DNA from 3 places in the Robinsoniella sp. RHS genome. Region 3 is predicted to be linked to each of the others. Evidence: riboswitches for the same ligand, from Rfam matches in the RefSeq annotation. Region 3 holds a riboswitch; each other region holds the start of a gene.
The links. Region 3 has a riboswitch for cobalamin ahead of RHS_RS16375 (ABC transporter substrate-binding protein). Riboswitches for the same ligand answer to the same signal wherever they lie in the genome.

Region 1 (6,143 bases), on a different contig from region 3:
TCTGTCATAATTTTGAGGCATATCTCTCGATAAATACCAGTTCAATGGTTGAACGGATGGCATTGGAAGCCATAGCAGCCATTGTGGAATATTTGCCCAAAGCGCTGGCAGACGGGAATGACATGGAAGCCCGTTCCAGGATGGCATGGGCGGATACCCTGGGTGGATTGACAAACGCCAATGCCGGTGTAACGCTGCCCCATGGACTGGGCATGCAGGTGGGAGGCCACTGTCCCCAGGTGACTCATGGACAGGCACTGGCTGCGTTTTATCCCGCATTTACCAGATACACTTACCCCGCAGCAGTGGAGAAATTTGCTGCAGTAGGAAGAATTTTAAATCCCGGGCTCCAGTCGGAAACAGAAGACACAGCTGCGGCAAAATGCTGTAAGGAAATAGACCGTTTCTTAAAAAAGATCGGTCTCTGGACTGGCTATAAAGAACTTGGGGTTACCATGGAAGATATCCGTGAGATTGCAGACTGCGGACAGGTACTGGGCGATTATCTGAACAACCCGAGAGTGGCTGACATTGAGGAAATGTATGAGCTGCTGGTTTCCTGCTATGAGCGGGATTAGAATCTGGCACCTGCATGAAAGAAAAGGAGTGTAAGGCAGATGAACTGTTTAAGCAAGCAGCAAGTAAAAGACGTAATTGAAGGCAGAGGAGCAGCATCCAGACCGCCGATTCTCTATGATTTGTGGATCGGAGAGAATGTGTTTGGCTGGAATACAAAGGAAAGAGAAGCATGGCTTTCCGGTTATCCAAGAGATATTGAGGATGTGTTTCTGAACATTCCCGATCTGATTCATGCTCCGGCAGATGATCCGGATTACCGCTGGGCAGGCACAGATATGAAAGATATGGAGGAAAAAGGATGGGATGCCAGGATTTTAATTGAAGACTGGGAGAGCGGGGAAGCAGAAAAATTCTTTGAGACATTTCCGGATCCAGAGTATCCTGGGCTGATCCCGGAGAAGAAGCCCTCCGGAGAACGATATACCCTGGCAAGATGGTGGTATGGATTATTTGAACGCCACTGGTCGCTGCGGGGCATGGAAAATGCGTTGATGGATTTTTATTTATACCCCGATGAAATCCACCGCCTCTATCAAAAACTGACGGACTTCTATATACGGATTATGGAGAGAGCCTGCACGGAGATGAAAATCGACGGATTCTTTGTCTCAGATGACCTGGGAACACAAAACTCCCCGTTTTTTTCACTGGATATCTTCCGGGAATTCTTTAAACCCTATTATCAGCAGATATTCGGGAAGGCCCATGAACTTGGTACCCATTTCTGGCTTCATACCTGCGGAAACATTGAGTTGTTTCTTCCGGAGTTTATTGAAATTGGGCTGGATGTCATTCATCCCATACAAAAATATACCATGGATGAAAAAAGGATTGCAGCCTTATACGGAGACAAGATTTGTATTCTTGCGGGATTCGATGTGCAGCAGACGATACCTTTTGGAACACCGGAAGAGGTGAGAGAGGAAGTCAGGTATCTTCTGGATGCCTATTGGCGGGAAGATGGACGCTTAATGGTTACCATGGGGAACGGGTCAACGGAAGACTGGAAATTAGAAAGCCTTCGGGCGTTGTATGAAGAAACTGTGGGGTATGTTGGAATGTACGAAAGAACAAAAGTTATCAATACTGCAATTAACGGTTGACTTTATATCAAAACAGGGTGTAGAATGTACAAGCATAAAATATTAAGTGCCCGCTGCATGTGGGGTAAAAGGGAATTAGGTGTAGAATCCTAAACGATCCGGTCACTGTGATTGGTGAGCAAAGCCATAGAGAGCCATTGCATTTTTGTGAGAAGGCATGTCTTTGCGTTATAACCATAAGTCAGGAAACCTGCTTAATATAGGGTTGGTATCTTCCGCAGAAAGTATCCATTCCATATACAGAGAAATAAGTCCATCAATATTCTTTGAGTGTGTCTGAAAAATGCTTGTATCTACAGAACTCTGACTGATCTGTCCAGTTAAGAGGGGTGAATGGTGCAATTATTTTTCAGAGACACTCCGGTCAGGGCCATCAGATAAAGTTTGCCCGGATTTCTGAATATTTTATGTGGCTTTTAACAAAATGTCTGCGATTACGCGGGCATTTTTTTTGTTTAAAACAGATAAGTATTTTCTTTTTAAAATATGGGATATGCGGTGGTATAAATAAAAACAAAGGAGAAATTCAGATGAAAAAGAAATTAGCAGTTATCGCACTGGCAGGCTTAATGGGAGTATTGACAGCCTGTGGATCAGGAAATAGTACGGCAGCAACGCAGGCGCAGACAGAGGCAAAAACAGAAGCTGTTACAGAGGCGAAAACAGAGGCAAAAACGGAGACAGAGACTGCGGCACAGACCGATAATAAAGCGGGAGAGTCTTCAGAAGGTTCTACAGATGTATCCGGTGAATCTGAAACAGCAGCGCAGTCAGCATCAAAATCAGAGACAGACCATTATCCGGTGACAATCAGTACTTTCAATTTTAATAAAGAACCAGTGGAAGAGACCTTTACGGAAGCACCGAAAAAAGTAATTACGGCATGGCAGAATTCCGTTGAGACAATGCTGGCACTTGGGCTGGAAGATAATATTATTTCTATTATTGGAGTGAGCGAAGATGATATTTCGCCGTCTCTGCGTGAGGCTTATGCCAAAATTAAAGATAAGGAATTTAATGATTTCACGGATTCCAATGCAGCGATGAGCAAGGAAGCAGCCATTATGCTGGAACCGGACTTTATTCTGGCATGGAAATCCACTTTTTCAGACAAGTCCCTGGGGGACGTGGATTACTGGCAGGAGAATGGCGTTAATACCTACATGGCGCTGAATTCCAATGACATCAGTGAAAACAGAACAGTTGACAACGAATATCAGGATATTATGACCGTAGGAAAGATTTTTAATGTAGAAGACAAAGCCCAGGCACTTGTGGATGAAATGAAAGCGTCCGTAGACAAGGTAACCACAGCGACACAGGGCCAGGAGAAGAAAAAAGTCCTGGTTATAGAGTTCCTCGGCGACACCATCAGTATTTACGACAAAACATCTCTGGCGGGGGATATGGTAACCAAAATGGGCGGAGAACTGGTGGATACCGCAAAGGATATCAGCGCCGAGGATATTGTAAATTTAGATCCGGATGTTATTTTTACGATCCACATGGATGGATATGGAGAAGGTGCAGGTTCAGATGCGGTAAAGAGTATCACGGAAAATCCGGCTTACAGCAGTCTGAAAGCAGTAAAAGACAGCCAGGTATTCCCACTGAATCTCAGCGATGTTTATACAAGCGGCATTCGTACAATTGACGGCTTAAATGCGATTGGAAAGGCACTGTATCCGGAATTATATCAGGATTAACAGTGGTAGTAACCGCAATTACCTTAATAAAATCGTATCGCAGCGGCTGCGGTACGCAAGGGGGTAGTCATGAAAAATAAGGCATCTTATGCCACACTATGTATTTTGCTGCTGGCTGCATTGGCAGCTACTATTCTGACGGCGGTCACGATAGGCTCTACTGGCATTACCGTCCGGGAGGTTTATCAGATTGTCATGTTTAAACTTTTTGGGATCGGTGATGCAGCCAGTCTGAGCTCCGGCAAAATTCACGACGTGGTATGGTTTATCCGCATGCCCCGCCTGGTGCTGGCACTTCTGGTGGGAATGGGGCTTTCCGTCTGCGGCGTAATTATGCAGGCGATTGTGAAAAATCCGCTGGCGGATCCCTATGTGCTGGGAATTTCATCCGGTGCATCCCTTGGTGCAACTCTGTCGATTATGCTGGGGGTGGGAGTTGCTTTCGGAGCAAATACAGTGGGGATTATGGCGTTTCTGGGGGCTTTTGGCATCTCGGTAGCAGTGGTGATGATAGCAAATATAGGAGGACGGGCAAATTCTGTAAAACTGCTTTTAGCAGGTATGGCATTAAGTGCCGTCTGCTCTGCATTTTCTAATTTCATCGTCTATCTGGTTAATGACAAAGATAAAATCCAGACCGTCACTTACTGGATGATGGGAAGCCTGGCAGGTGCAAAATGGGAAAAGCTGCTGTTCATCGCACCTGTAATATTATTGGGAACCCTGTTTTTCTGGACCCAGCACCGCACTTTGAACCTGATGCTTTTAGGGGATGATGCTGCGGTAACCCTGGGTACAGATCTGCATAAATGGAGACAGTTATATCTGTTGATTTCTTCAGCCATGATTGGATTTGTAGTATACAGTTCCGGAATGATCGGTTTCGTAGGTCTGATTATTCCACATATCGTACGCATGGTTGTTGGTACCGACCATAAAAAACTGATTCCTTTAAGTGCGCTGCTGGGAGCGGTTTTTCTGATCTGGGCAGATGTATTATGCCGTGTTATCATACACGGCTCAGAGTTGCCGATTGGCATTCTGACATCCATGATTGGTGCGCCTTGCTTCATCTTTTTGATGGTTCGTAAAAAATATGGGTTTGGAGGAAATAACTGATGGAAATAAGTACAAAAGATCTTGAAGTATTTCTGGAAGGTACCCGGATCATAAAAGGGATGAGTGTAGAAATTAAAGATAAGGAATTTGTCGGTATCCTGGGTCCCAATGGCAGCGGGAAAAGTACACTTCTAAAATGTATTTACCGTGTGCTGCATCCGAAATCAGGTGAAGTGCAATTAAATGGTAAAGCAATTCAAGCCTACTCTGTCAAAGAATCTGCAAGAGAAATGGCGGTAGTGGCACAGCACAATTATTATAATTTTGATTTTTCTGTTCAGGATGTTGTCCTTATGGGGCGTTCACCTCACAAAAAGGCAATGGAAAGAGACAATGCGAATGATTTTGGCATTGTATTGGAGTCACTTGAAAAGGTAGGCATGAAAGAATTTCGGGACAGAAGTTTTTCAACACTTTCCGGCGGTGAGCAGCAAAGAGTCATTCTGGCAAGGGCTTTGGCACAGAAAACCAACTGCCTTGTTCTGGATGAACCTACTAACCATCTGGATATTAAATACCAGCTCCAGCTGATGGATATCGTCCGCTCCTTAAACCTGACTGTAGTATCTGCAATTCACGATCTCAATATTGCAGCCATGTACTGCGATAAAATATTTGTTGTGAAAGATGGAAAAATCGTAGCTTTTGGTACACCAGAAGAAGTCCTGACCAAAGAATTTATAAGAGAAGTCTATGAGGTAGACGTGGAACTGTTAAAAGATCAAGATGGGCTTTTACACATTTTATACAGACCGGGGTTTAAAAAATAATTATGAAAAAAATAGGAATGTTAAATTGCCTCAAGGCAAATGAAATATGTACAGGAGCAGCGTGTATGAAAGCGTTTTATGCACGCAGCAAATCATTTTCCCGTTACGCGAAAGAGGAAGCAGAGGTTGCTGTTTTTATGCGGTGCAACGGCTGCGAAAACGATCCGGCAACAGATAAAGGGATGCAGGAAAAACTGCAGCGCCTTGTGCAGGAAGGAATTCAGACCGTACATGCAGGGGTGTGTACAAAAGACCGGGATGGAAAGGAATGTCCCGTAATTTCCAGAATACTGGATATGATAGCAGAAAGCGGTATTGAAGTTGTACGGGGGACACATTAGATTTGGGATTTTAATGGCAGGTTTTAAATGATAGAGTTTTAAATAATTGAGTTAGAAATGATACAAAATGATGGAGGATGCGCAAAATATCATGTTGATTGATAGTTTGCGGCATCCTCTTTGCTATATATCAGATAAGCTATGAAGGGCGGTATGCACTGGTTTTCGTATAGGCTCCCGAAATTGTATCAGGTGAAGACGAAATGTTTAAAGTGTCACCAGAGAAGGTGAAACTGCAGGACAGACCACTGTCGGTGGTGACGTCATATTGGTTAACCGTATCTGTCATGATAAGCTCACCATAAAATTCGGATTCCGTCCCATCATTGTTTATGATGGTGCCCATGACATTTCCCCGCGCTGAGGTGTACCAGTCCGTATAAGAACTGATGCTTAATTTAATTGTCATGCCGTCTTTTGCCAGCTCATAGCTGCCGCTAAAATAATCCCCGGTATCTATCGGTTTTGTACCCGTACCATCTCCGTTTACCTCTGTGGCAACATTTTTTCCGTCTTTTTTATAGT
Region 2 (6,143 bases), on a different contig from region 3:
TCACTCTGGACCATTCTGTCGATTTAGCAAAATGTAATACACCATCCCTATCAATCACATATTGCTCAACCCTTTTCAGATAATCATTAAAATATCCATCTTCAATATAATTCATATAATCTGCGCCAATATACATCCCTCGCAGCAAATCCATAACCGACCATTCTCCGTTATTGGTTCCTACGCTGGGTTCTTTTACATGCTCCAGTATATACCTTGCGCCCGCATTAATATAAAATCTCACTCCCGGCTGCTGATCTTCCCAGAATCGTATCTCCAGATTTTCATTAGCCTTATTCGGATCCCACGCTTTCGCCTGTACTTTCAGGGATGTAACCGGTACAATGCCAAGTACCATGACAACTGCTAATACCAGGGCAAGTACCCTTTTACAAAAACCTCTCCATTTCATAAACTTCCTCCTTCTTCCCTGGAGCGTGTTCGAAATATTACTGTACTGAAAATGGCATACAGCTTTCTATTATGAATTTTCAAACACCCTCTGAATCAATTTCCTTTTATAACCTTAATTTTTACGGTTTTAGATTTGCCATTTTTGCTTCTCACCTTAATCTTGCAATGTCCTGCTTTCTTCGCCCTTACTACGCCTTTCGAATTTACAGTAGCTATTTTTTCATTCGACGATTCAAAATAAATTTTTTCCGTTGCCGTAATTGGTTTTCTGACAACTGTAATCGTTGCCTTTTTCCCTTTTTTCAGGCTCATACTGCTCTTATTTACTTTGATCGATTTGGTAACAACTCTGCTTTTTTGTACGTTTACCCTGCAGACTGCTTTTACACCACGTTTTGTCTTGACGGTAATTTTAGCAGTTCCTTTCTTTTTTGCTGTAATTTTCCCACTCCTTGTAACCGTTGCCACTTTTTTATTTGAGCTGGTCCAGGATACAACCTTGTCTCCTTTTCCAATGCTTTTAACTTTCACTACTTTGGTTGATTTTTTCACCTGCAGAGGAATACTGCTTACATTTAATTTCACATAGGCTTTTGGCTGTGGTACCGGTTTTGGGGGCTGCGGAACAGGCGGTGTTGGAGTCGGCGGCGGCGTTGGCTTTGGTTCTGATTTCTTCTGAACGGTTATTTTACAGGAAGCCGCCTGATCACCGGAATATACCGTTATATTCGCAGTACCTAAAGATTTTGCCGTAATGGTGCCACCTTTGACCGTTACAATCCTTTCCTGATCGGATACCCATATAAACGGATCCGTAGCATTTGCCGGTGATGTTTTAATCGGTAATGTTAAAGTTTTTCCTTCTTCCAGAGATATTTCAGATTGGGAAAATGACAGACTGTTTACGGAAACTGCTTTGTCAATCACTTTTACCATAGTACTGGCACTGACTCCGCTTTTATCTCCGTATGCCGTTATCCATACCGTACCGTTTTTCTTCGCCATCACCAGACCTTTTTCATCTACACTTGCAATGGAAGAATCTGAGCTATTCCATCTAATATTTTCCGTATAGTTATCCGGCGATACGGTTAATAATAAGTTTTTAATTTTTACGCCGCTGACGCTGGACAGGGAAAAACAAGGGGAACTGATACTGATTTGCTGCAACGGTATTTCCTTTACGGTTACCTTACATGTTTTGCTAAATGCCCCTGACGAAACCGTAATATCCGCCTCCCCTTCGGCTATTCCCTTGACAATCCCGGTCTTACCCACGGTCGCCACTTCCGGATCAGATGTTACATAAGTCCAGGTAATGTCATCTGTTGCATCCTCAGGAATACTACTTGCCTTTAATGTCATTGTGGCACCTTTTGTTAATTCCATGGATTCCATGCTAAGACTCATATCCGTCATAGGAATCTCTTTGACATTTACTGTACAGGAAGCTTCAAAGCCATTGCAGACAGCCGTGATAATCGTCTCACCGGTTCCTTTCCCCACGACCAGACCTTTATCATCCACGGTTGCGGCATTTTCGTTAGAAGAAGACCATCGTACTTCCCTGCTGTCCGATGTATTTGATGGCAGATAGATTACTTCCAGTTCACTTTCCTGTTTTTTCAGAATGTCCAAATGATCCGCACTCAGGTCAATCCCGGTCATAGGGCTTACCGGTACCGTAATGGTACAGGATGCCTGCATATCTCTATAACTGGCTGTAATCTGTGCCACACCCGGACTTACAGCCGTTACCACTCCGCTTTCTACCGACACCACTTCCGGATCACTGGATGTCCAGTGGAGATTAACTGGAAAATGAGTTTGTTCCGGCTCCACTGCCACCTGCAGCTCTTCACTTTCATTAATCATAATCTCTTTATCTTCTGTCAGCATTTTTATAGCAGTTACTTCACCAATCAATGTTTCTTCCAACATTTCTGATGTCTCATCTACCACATTTTGCTCTGCTCCGATATTCCTCATGACCTGGTTCGCCTGATTTACCATCTGGCTGATCTTTGGGTCATTCAGCAACGCTTCCCTATTTGCTGCAGAATTTATACTGGCAAGCAGATATGTCAGACGGTCTTTGTCTGCTACCAGATAATAATCATCAATATCCCCACCACCCATTGCACCGGAGCCGCCGATCTCAGAACCATATCCTACCGTGAACTGTACGCGTACCACATCTCCATCTGACAGATAAGTATCCGCAAATCCTACATTTGGGAATACATTATTCAGACAATACATCCAGCCGCTCATACGGCTAAAATTAAATTCTCCCAGTTCTCCGTCAATAAAAGCAGTTGGATCAAAGGCATTGCGCACTTCATCAACAGTTGCCACCGTAGGCTCTAAAGCCGCATCCTCCAAAAATCCAGATGGAAGATTCTGAATTTTAGATAAATAAAAGCCGGTATCCAGGCTCCCCGTATATACCATATCAAATCCATTTTTTTGAATCAGCCGCTGGAGTACACGAACGGAATTCTCACCTTCATATACCGGTACCAGAACCGGTTCAATCAGATAATCTTTTGAAATCGTGAAAAGTTCGATATCAAAAGCCGCATATCCTATACAATCGCCTTTATCTGCCGCCTGATAGGTAAAATGATATTGAATCTCATTTTCTGCTTTGTCTGCCTTAAATCCCCTGACAATAATAACGTAGCTGCCATCTGGCTTTCCTGTCATATTCAATAAATAGCTGGTCTTTTTCTTATCATTCCAGCTCACCTTCAGTGCTTCTCTGTCATTGGGCATATCTTCATTGTACAGAAATGCCTCTGAATCCACTTTGTTATCTCCGCTGTCCCTTGCCCAGACATCAAATGTTCTTTTGCTTGACCGCTGGATAAAACCATCCTGTAAAGTCGTTTTCAGCATGATTACTTCTTGCTGACCGGAACCTGTTTCATCCGCCCGAACAATCATTACCGGAATATCTGTTATCAACAGCAGCATGACAATCATCCAAACGAAAAATTTCTGAATCACTTTTTTCTCCCTCATTTCATTTCCTCCTGAATTATGTATCATATTTTTTTACACAAAAATAAAAGCCTTCCTGTGTGTAAACAGAAAGGCTTTTATATTATAATCAAATCGGATTCCCATCCTCTTTATTCCATCATTCTAATGCACCAAACATTAAATCGCGGTATAAAAACAAATCTGCTTCCTCATCCCGGAAATACAGCAATCTGTTTTTACGGCAGGTATCCTGACTCCGCTTCGACCTTAGAAACGCCTTCTCAGCAGCTATCTGTACAGCGCCAATGGCATATTGTTTCCTCGTCCACGTTACAGTAGAGGTGACTGTGCCGGAATTGAACCGGCTTCCCTATTATCACTTTCATGGCAGATTCTGAAAAACTGCATGAAAAATGACCGCAATTAATATTTTGTTTATGAAATAATACTATCTCATTGATATGGGAAAGTCAATGAATTTCTTTGGATAATTGGTATCTTTTTTATATTTTACCTCCAAAACTATAAAAATATTTTTCTTTTAGCAGCTTCATTTAAGAACATTTCTTATTTAGAAAATCAGCTAATCCATCTATATTTTTATATAGTATTTCATTTTTCTTAGGCTCCAGTTTCGACACCATGGCTGTTAATTTTTTATCGAAAAATCCCATTTTATGTTGACGAAGTTCACCTCCCATATTTACTGTTTTTTCAGCATGCTTTCGCAGCGAAGCGGGGAAATTTTTGATGAAGAACCCACTTTCCTGATCAGGTGTTGTACAGCACATAAATAAAATAATATTTTTTGTAAGCAGGCTTTGCAGATTCTGTTCACAAAAAACTTTTACTTCTTTTTGTATTTTCCCTATGTATATGGATCCGCCGATGATAACCCAGTCATATTGCTGCAAATCGACGGATCCGGCTTCTTTTAAATTTATTGTTTTTACTTCCTGGTTCAGTTTATCTTTGAGATAGTTGCTACAATCCTCTGTACATCCATATTTACTTGCATATAGTATCAATATTTTCATACACTTACTCCTATACACTTATTTTTTAGTTGTTGGTTTTTGGTTTTTGCATATACTTAACACTGTTAATTTAATTTATATCGTTATCATATCCTATTATTATCTATTTGTCAATAAGGCCTGCAAAAATTTTATTTTGATACTTTTAGTCACTACATACAAAAACTGCACGATCCGAACCGCAGAGAAAGAATTCAAATATGGATATCACCATAGATTGATTCATCATTTCTCTGCAGCCAGATCGTGCAGTCATATTTTAATTGTTTTAATTGGAATTTCGTGTTAAAATTTTATTTTTTGTTACTATTTATAACTTTCACTCTTACCGTTTTCTTCTTTCCATTTGACGTACGGATAATAATCTTACATTCTCCTTTTTTCTTTGCCCTTACTACTCCCTTAGAACCTACCGTCGCAACACTAGGATCAGAAGATTTAAATGTAACCTTATCTTTCGCCGTAATTGGTTTAAGTGTTACTGCTAATTTTGCCTTTTTACCTTTTTTCAGCTCAAGCTTTTTCATATTAACAGAAATAGAGGACACTTTCACCTTGCTTTTCTGTACGGTTACTTTACAGGTTGCTTTGGCTCCATATTTTGTAGTTACGGTAATTTTCGTATTTCCAGGTTTCTTCGCTGTTACTTTCCCTTTGTCCGATACCACCGCATATTTTTTATTGGAACTCTTCCAGGAGACCACTTTATCCCCTGCTGCCAATCCAGATACCTTAAGCGTCACCCGCTTTTTTAACTGTAATGGTAATTTTGTTGCATTTAATTTCACATTTGCCTTTTTAACAGTAACTTTACAGGCAGCAGACTTACCGCTTCCATCTTGTGCGGATACTGTTATAACAGCAGTTCCTGCAGATTTTGCGGTTATTTTTCCATTTGCGTCAACTGTGACTGCCTTTGTATTATTGCTCTTATAGGTTACTGATTTGTTTGCGGCATTGGCTGGTGTCACGGTTGTTTTCAGCAATTGTACCTGGTTAGGATACATAGATATGGATGCTGTCTGTAATGTAACTCCTGTAACCTTTACTACTTCCGGCGGTACCGGTTTTGATAAATCAGCCAGAGTTTTTTCTGCAGCTGTTAAGACACTGTAATTGCTGACATATTTTTTTGCTGCATCTGCAAGAGCTTCATATGCAGCTCTTGCTTTTTCTATTGCCGCTTTGCTGTCTTTTGTTACCGGACCAATTGCTTCAATAAGTTTTTCTACCGGCGCTGCTGCTGCTTTCAGCTCATCTACTGTGACATTTTCAGCAACAAGTGCATCGGAAAGCTGCCAGTAGTTTATGACATATCTACGTAAAGAATTATCATTTAATTCTTTGAAAGTACTATTATAGGTTTCCATAGCACTATTTAAAGCTTCGTAATATCCTTCCGTTCCTTTTTTCGCTAATGCATTGTCAATTGTTGTTTTTAAGGTGTTTATAACGGATGTATCCTGGGCTGAGAACTCTGCACGATAGTCATATATATAACGCATTCCATTCAGATATCTCCAGGCAGCAACTAAACCATAACCTCCCTGATCTGTTGCCATGGAATTATATACTCCGTTAGATGCCGCAGCATTATCCGGATCATAATCAAAGGTATGGCAGAATCCACCGGACTCTAATTTGTACCGTAAAACACCGTCAATCAGGGTATTTCCATTTTTAATAAAGCGCTGGTCGGTCAAA
Region 3 (6,143 bases):
TGTGGAGACTTCAAGGATGCTGAGAGAAAAAGGATATAAAGGAGAAATTATTTACCTAACCTCCAGCAAAGAATTTGCGGTAGATGCGTATGATACTTTTCCCTTCTACTATTTAATGAAAAGTGAATACTCAAAAAAACTGGAAGATGTGTTCCTTCAGGTAATGGGACGTAAGAAAGAAAAAATTAAAGACGGAATATTATGTAAAAAAGGCAGTGTGATGAAGAGAATCCAGCTGGATGATATTCAGTTTATGGAAGTTTACGGGAGAAATATCATCATACATATGCAAAAAGATGTGTTTGAATTTATTGCGAATATGGAAATAATTGAAGATAAGATTAGAAACAAGGGATTTTTAAGAACCAGCAGGTCTTATATTGTAAACTTAAAATATGTGAAAAATATCATGAAAAATAAACTGGAAATGTATTCCGGGGACATGGTTCCGCTGAGTACAAAGAATAGTCTTGCAGTAAAAAAAGAAATTTTACAGATAAATCCGGATAGTTGGAATTAATATTATGATTAACGAAACAGAAAGCAGGATGGTGACCATGAAAGATATGTCAGATTCCGGTATATCTGCGGATGAGAAGACACTATATATTTTATTATGCAATGCATCCTTTTACCTGCTGCAGGTTTATGAGAGCCTGATCCGGTATGTAGCACACAAGTATGGATATCAGACAAATTTTCTTGTATATGAAAATGGAAAAGAAGCAGTTTTCTGTAAAGATGACTGGATGCAGGAAGTAGATATTTTAGTGATTGGATGGGAGCCAGGAAGGATGAAAGGAATAGAAATCGCAAGGGCTTTTCGTGAAGATCAATGCCAGGCCCAGATTCTTTTTCTGGGCAATCAGAAACAAGATATTATAGAATCTTATGAAGTGAATCCATTCTACTATTTTATCGAAAATGAGGTTACTCATAAGAAATTTGAATTGGTTATGAAAAAATGTTTTTGGGAGATTGTGAGAAGCAAGAAGAACTCCCTGCAATTTATCAGCAATGGGAAAATACAGCGTGTTCAATTAGAACTTATCGTATATCTGAAAGTGGACCACCGTATGATTAGTATAACATGCAGGGATAAGAGAGAGATTCTTTTTTATGACAGTTTAAAAAATATTGAAGAGAAAATAAAAGATGACACATTTATGAGGACTCACAGAGGATATATTGTGAATCTGAAATATGTAGATTATTTAGATAAAAATGAATTGTTTTTAAACACCGGAGAATCAATTCCTATTGCCCGAAAATATAAACAGGAACTTGTAGAACGGATGATGGATCAGGAAAAGAATATACTGATCTGATCATAACAATAGAAAGCCGGTAAAGCAGGCTTTCTGTTTTGAAATGAGCGGTAAAGGAGGGAAACGCATGCAAACACTAACAATAAATACAATGCAGAAAATTATATTAAGATTGTATCAAAATCTGCCAAGAGAGGTCTATATTCATCAGAGTTTTACAGCAAAGAATGCCTGCCAGCTTTTTAAGAAATCCAATGAAGAACAGATCTATCCGGATGAAATCGCACAGATTTGTCTGGAAGGCATAAGACTGGGTGCACTTTATCATGATGCCGGTAAGATATTGGTACCGAAAGAAGTACTGTGCAAAAAAGATCTGCTTACGGAAAAAGAACGCTCTATGATTTACTGGCACGCGCTGTATGGCGGAGATATTGCGATCAGCTTGTTAAAGGAATCACATCATAAATATCGGCAGACAGTATGGGCAATGGCGGAGTACCATCATGAGCGCTGGGATGGTCAGGGTTATCCGAAAGGCCTGAAAGGAAAGAAAATCCCTGTAGCGGCAAGAATCTGTGCAATAGCAGACAGTTATGATGCCATGATAAGCTGCCGTCCCTATAACAAAGACATTTCAAAGGAATATGCCTGCAATGAAATAGAGCGTAATGCAGGGAGCCAGTTCGATCCCCTGCTGGCAAAATTGTTTTTATCCTATCAGAAACAAGAAGATGCGGTTTTATGTATCTGAGGATTTAACCGGGGAAATTTGATCTGTCAGTTTCACAGACGCATTCTGAATCAGTGCCACGTCTTCCAGCAGAAAATCCAGATATTTTTCTCCCAGAGTGGTTTTGTTATGACCTTTTTTCTTGATGTAGCCAAGATGCAGCCTGCTAATTTCCTCCTGGAGCGGTTTGGCAAGGATTTCACCCATGCCTTTGTGGAAAGTATCGGCATTGCTGTTGGTTAAATCGGGTCCTATGCTGAAACAATCCGTTTTTCGCACCAAGGCAATCTTAGTACAGCGGTCACAGACATGGACATTTTTATTCAAAATGTTAAAAAATAAAGGCTCTTCTGTGAAGTGTGAGGTTTTTGTCTCCTGATCATAGGTGACAAAAGGGAAATCCTCCAGGTCTTTTAATGTGATCCGGGATTTTCCGGAAAGGGGATGGCCGTTACGGAAGAATACGTAATTCTGCATCAGGGCAATTTCATGGAACTCAATATCATAGGAAGTTAATAATGTCTGAAGTGTACGAAGGTTGGATTCCTGTATTGCCAAAATGCCCAGTTCGCTTTTGCTGCTGGAAACATCATGGATCACGGAATTTGTATCACATTCCCGTATTGCCATATCATAGGTATTAAAATCCAGTTCTGATAAAAACCGGGTAAATGCCCGAATAGCGAAAGGAAGATGCTGGGAAGATACAGAAAAGCGCATTGGGATAGAATTTCTGGCTCGATAGCGCTGTTCCAGATACTGTGTCTGTCCAACGATTTCCTTTGCATACCGGATAAAATCTTCTCCGTCATAAGTCAGGGTTATGCCGCGGTTGGTGCGGTGAAACAGTGTAATCCCCAGATCCTGTTCTATTTCTTTTACGGCTGTAGAAAGTGTGGATTGGGAGACAAACAATACCTGAGCGGCTTTTGAAAATGACTGGTAATTAGATATTTCAATAATATATTTTAAGTTCTGTAAGGTCATGACCGTATCCTCCTTTGGTTTATACTATCAAAAAAATTGATAGCAGGCAATAGAAAAATACTTTTAGATAAGCGGTTGTATTAATAAAGTTGATATGTTATATTAAAAATAGTTTAAGCAGAATATTTTATGGAAGCCGGTCTGAAGCCGGCGCGGTGCCGCCACTGTAGGACGGAGCTGTAACAAAAATGACACTGGAGGAAACTCCGGGAAGTCTGTTGCAGCAGTGAAGTCGAGCCAGGATACTTGAATATTTTGCCGGAACCCTTTATTTAACGAAACATTGAATGAGGGTATAGCAAAGGGGAGTACCTCTCTTTTTTGCATATCCTTTTCTGATGTTCGGAAAAGGATTTTTTTAATTTAGAAAAGTGAGGATAAGAACATGAAGAAGGAAATGCAAAAGAACAGCACAAGCAAACTGACAGGCAAAATTGGTAAAAAGGCAGCAGCTGTGATCCTGACAGCGGCTATGTGTATGTCACTGTTTGCCGGATGCGGGCCGGGAACAAAAACAGGTGAAACGAATGGGGCGCAGGGAACCGCTGCAGAGGAAGCTGTCCGGGAAGTAACGGATGCGGCAGGAAATGTAGTAAAGGTGCCGGCAGATATTTCAAAAATTGCAGTAACGCCGCTGCCCTGGTCGTCCGTTATCTATGCGATAGACGGAAGTTCTGACCGAATGGTTTCCATTAATCCAGGAGCTATGAAGGCATATACCGGTAATTTCTTTGAAAAGCTGGACAGCCATTACGGCACACTGGATACTTCCAGTATCGGGAAAGATTTTTCAATCAATATGGAAGAAATGGTAAAGGCAGGCGTACAGGCTGTAGTCATCTGGGATTATCAGACAGATGAAGCGAAGCAGTTGAAGGATTTGGGAATAGTTCCGGTCATGGTGAAAAACGAAACCGTTGAGGAGCTGCAGAACAGTTTTAAGGCAATCGGACAGCTGCTTGGCAAGGAAGACAGGGCACAGGAATTTATTGATCTCTATGGGAACACCTATGACCGTATCAAATCTTATCAGGACAAGACAGCCGGAGCTGAAAAGCCAAAGGTTTTGTATTTAAGGAATACCGAATTAAAGCTGCAGGGAAATGATAATTTTATCAAAGAAGCGTTGGAATTGGCAGGAGCAGATAATGTGGCAGCCGATATCTCTGATATTACCATGGAAGAAATAATAAAAATCAACCCGGATATTATTTTATTGAGCTGGTTTGATGATTTTGTCCCTGAGGATTTATATGAGAATAAGATTGACGGTCAGGACTGGAGTAATGTAAATGCCGTAATCAATAAAAAAGTGTATAAGACGCCCCTGGGAATTTACCGCTGGGATGCTCCCGGTGTGGAAACCCCTCTGATGATGATGTGGCTGGCAACGTTAATACAGCCGGATATTTTCTCCGATATCAATATAGAACAAGAAGTGAAAGATTATTTCACTAATTATTTCCAATATACATTAACGGATGAGGACTTGGCACAGATCATGAGTGACGCGGCTAATGCAGACAGTGTAAAATAGAAACGGGAGAGGCACCTTATGGAATCAAAAATAAAAAAGAAGAAAACCTATGGGGTGATTTTAACTTTCATGATATTGCTGCTGCTGGCACTGACAATAATGGCGATTGGATTGGGGAGATACTTTATCTCTCCAATTGATGTTATAAAAATAATTTTTTCAAAGATTCTGGACATTCCCCAAACATGGGAGAAGCAGGCGGAAGGAGTTGTTTTTACGCTGCGGCTACCTCGTATCCTGGCGGCGCTTCTTGTAGGAGCAGCGTTATCCTTATCGGGTGGATCTTATCAGGGAGTTTTTAAAAATCCATTAGTGGCACCGGATATGCTGGGCGTATCCGCAGGCGCCTGTGTCGGGGCATCTTTGGCAATTTTGTTTCAGTCAAATCAACTGGTAATCCAGATAGCTGCTTTTGGAGGTGGAATAATAGCCGTAATGGCGGCCACTGCAATTCCCAGATTTATCCGGAATAACTCCATGATGACTTTGGTGCTGGCAGGGGTAATTGTGGGAGGACTGATGAACTCTGTATTAGGGCTGCTAAAATACCTGGCAGACCCGGATACACAGCTTGCATCCATAACCCACTGGCAGTTAGGAAGTCTTTCCAGCATAGTGTGGCGGGATATTATTTATGCAGGACCCGCGATTATTGTGTCTATGCTGGTATTATTGCTGATCCGCTGGAGGATCAATATTCTTTCCCTGGGAGAAGATGAGGCAAAAACTCTGGGGACAAATATAAAAAAATCCAGAGGGCTGGTTATATTTTGTGCTACGGTTCTTACAGCCAGTGCGGTATGTATCAGCGGAACAATCGGATGGATCGGTCTGGTCATTCCACATTTTGGAAGAATGCTGGTGGGGCCTGATAACAGAAAACTGCTTCCGGTTTCTGCAGTACTGGGTGCCATATTTTTGCTGTTGATTGATACGCTGGCAAGAAATTTAACCAGTGCAGAGCTGCCGCTTTCTATCTTGACAGGATTAATTGGAGCGCCGTTTTATTTTTACTTATTATTAAAGCAAAGGATGAAGCTGTCATGATTTTAGAAGTAAAAGACCTTGCATTTTCTTATCATAGTGATCATAGCCGGATGCTGTTTCAGGATGTTAATTTCACTCTGCAAAAAGGAGAAATCTTCTCCATTTTGGGAGCGAATGGTGCAGGAAAATCCACTCTTCTGAATTGCCTGGCTAACTTATTGCGTCCGGCAAAAGGACAAATATTATTAAACGGACATAATCTCACTGATTCTTCTCTGAAAAAAATAGCCCAGACAATCGGCTACGTTCCCCAATCCCATACCCCGGCATATGCTTACTCCACCGAAGAGTTTATCGTCATGGGTAGGGCACCCTACCTTGGATTATGTGCACAGCCAGGGGAACAGGATTATGAACTGGTCAGGGAAGCGATGGGGGAATTGGGGATTACTCATCTGTCAGAACGTCCTTATACGGAATTAAGCGGAGGGGAACGGCAGCAGGTAATCATTGCCAGGGCAATCGTACAGCAGCCCGATATAATCATGCTGGACGAGCCAACCAACCACTTGGACTACGGCAATCAACTGCGCATGATCCAGCTCATTCAAAGATTAGCACAGAAAGGTTA

Region 1: another riboswitch for cobalamin. It lies ahead of RHS_RS20190 (ABC transporter substrate-binding protein); the one in region 3 lies ahead of RHS_RS16375 (ABC transporter substrate-binding protein).
Region 2: another riboswitch for cobalamin. It lies ahead of RHS_RS04505 (Ig-like domain-containing protein); the one in region 3 lies ahead of RHS_RS16375 (ABC transporter substrate-binding protein).

What each region holds. Positions count from the first base shown of each region.
Region 1 covers NZ_JNGB01000063.1:18,482-24,624, forward strand. The annotation lists gene RHS_RS20180 (iron-containing alcohol dehydrogenase) at 1-578, shown strand, start outside; gene RHS_RS20185 (uroporphyrinogen decarboxylase family protein) at 618-1,682, shown strand; cobalamin riboswitch at 1,710-1,895, shown strand; gene RHS_RS20190 (ABC transporter substrate-binding protein) at 2,213-3,388, shown strand; gene RHS_RS20195 (iron ABC transporter permease) at 3,458-4,507, shown strand; gene RHS_RS20200 (ABC transporter ATP-binding protein) at 4,507-5,277, shown strand; gene RHS_RS20205 (CGGC domain-containing protein) at 5,295-5,618, shown strand; gene RHS_RS31465 (M56 family metallopeptidase) at 5,758-6,143, opposite strand, start outside.
Region 2 covers NZ_JNGB01000005.1:21,250-27,392, forward strand. The annotation lists gene RHS_RS04500 (InlB B-repeat-containing protein) at 1-412, opposite strand, end outside; gene RHS_RS04505 (Ig-like domain-containing protein) at 508-3,441, opposite strand; cobalamin riboswitch at 3,625-3,839, opposite strand; gene RHS_RS04510 (flavodoxin domain-containing protein) at 3,957-4,439, opposite strand; gene RHS_RS30085 (Ig-like domain-containing protein) at 4,733-6,143, opposite strand, start outside.
Region 3 covers NZ_JNGB01000035.1:26,237-32,379, forward strand. The annotation lists gene RHS_RS16355 (LytTR family DNA-binding domain-containing protein) at 1-520, shown strand, start outside; gene RHS_RS16360 (LytTR family DNA-binding domain-containing protein) at 525-1,328, shown strand; gene RHS_RS16365 (HD-GYP domain-containing protein) at 1,396-2,022, shown strand; gene RHS_RS16370 (LysR family transcriptional regulator) at 2,011-2,988, opposite strand; cobalamin riboswitch at 3,066-3,257, shown strand; gene RHS_RS16375 (ABC transporter substrate-binding protein) at 3,374-4,525, shown strand; gene RHS_RS16380 (iron ABC transporter permease) at 4,544-5,572, shown strand; gene RHS_RS16385 (ABC transporter ATP-binding protein) at 5,569-6,143, shown strand, end outside.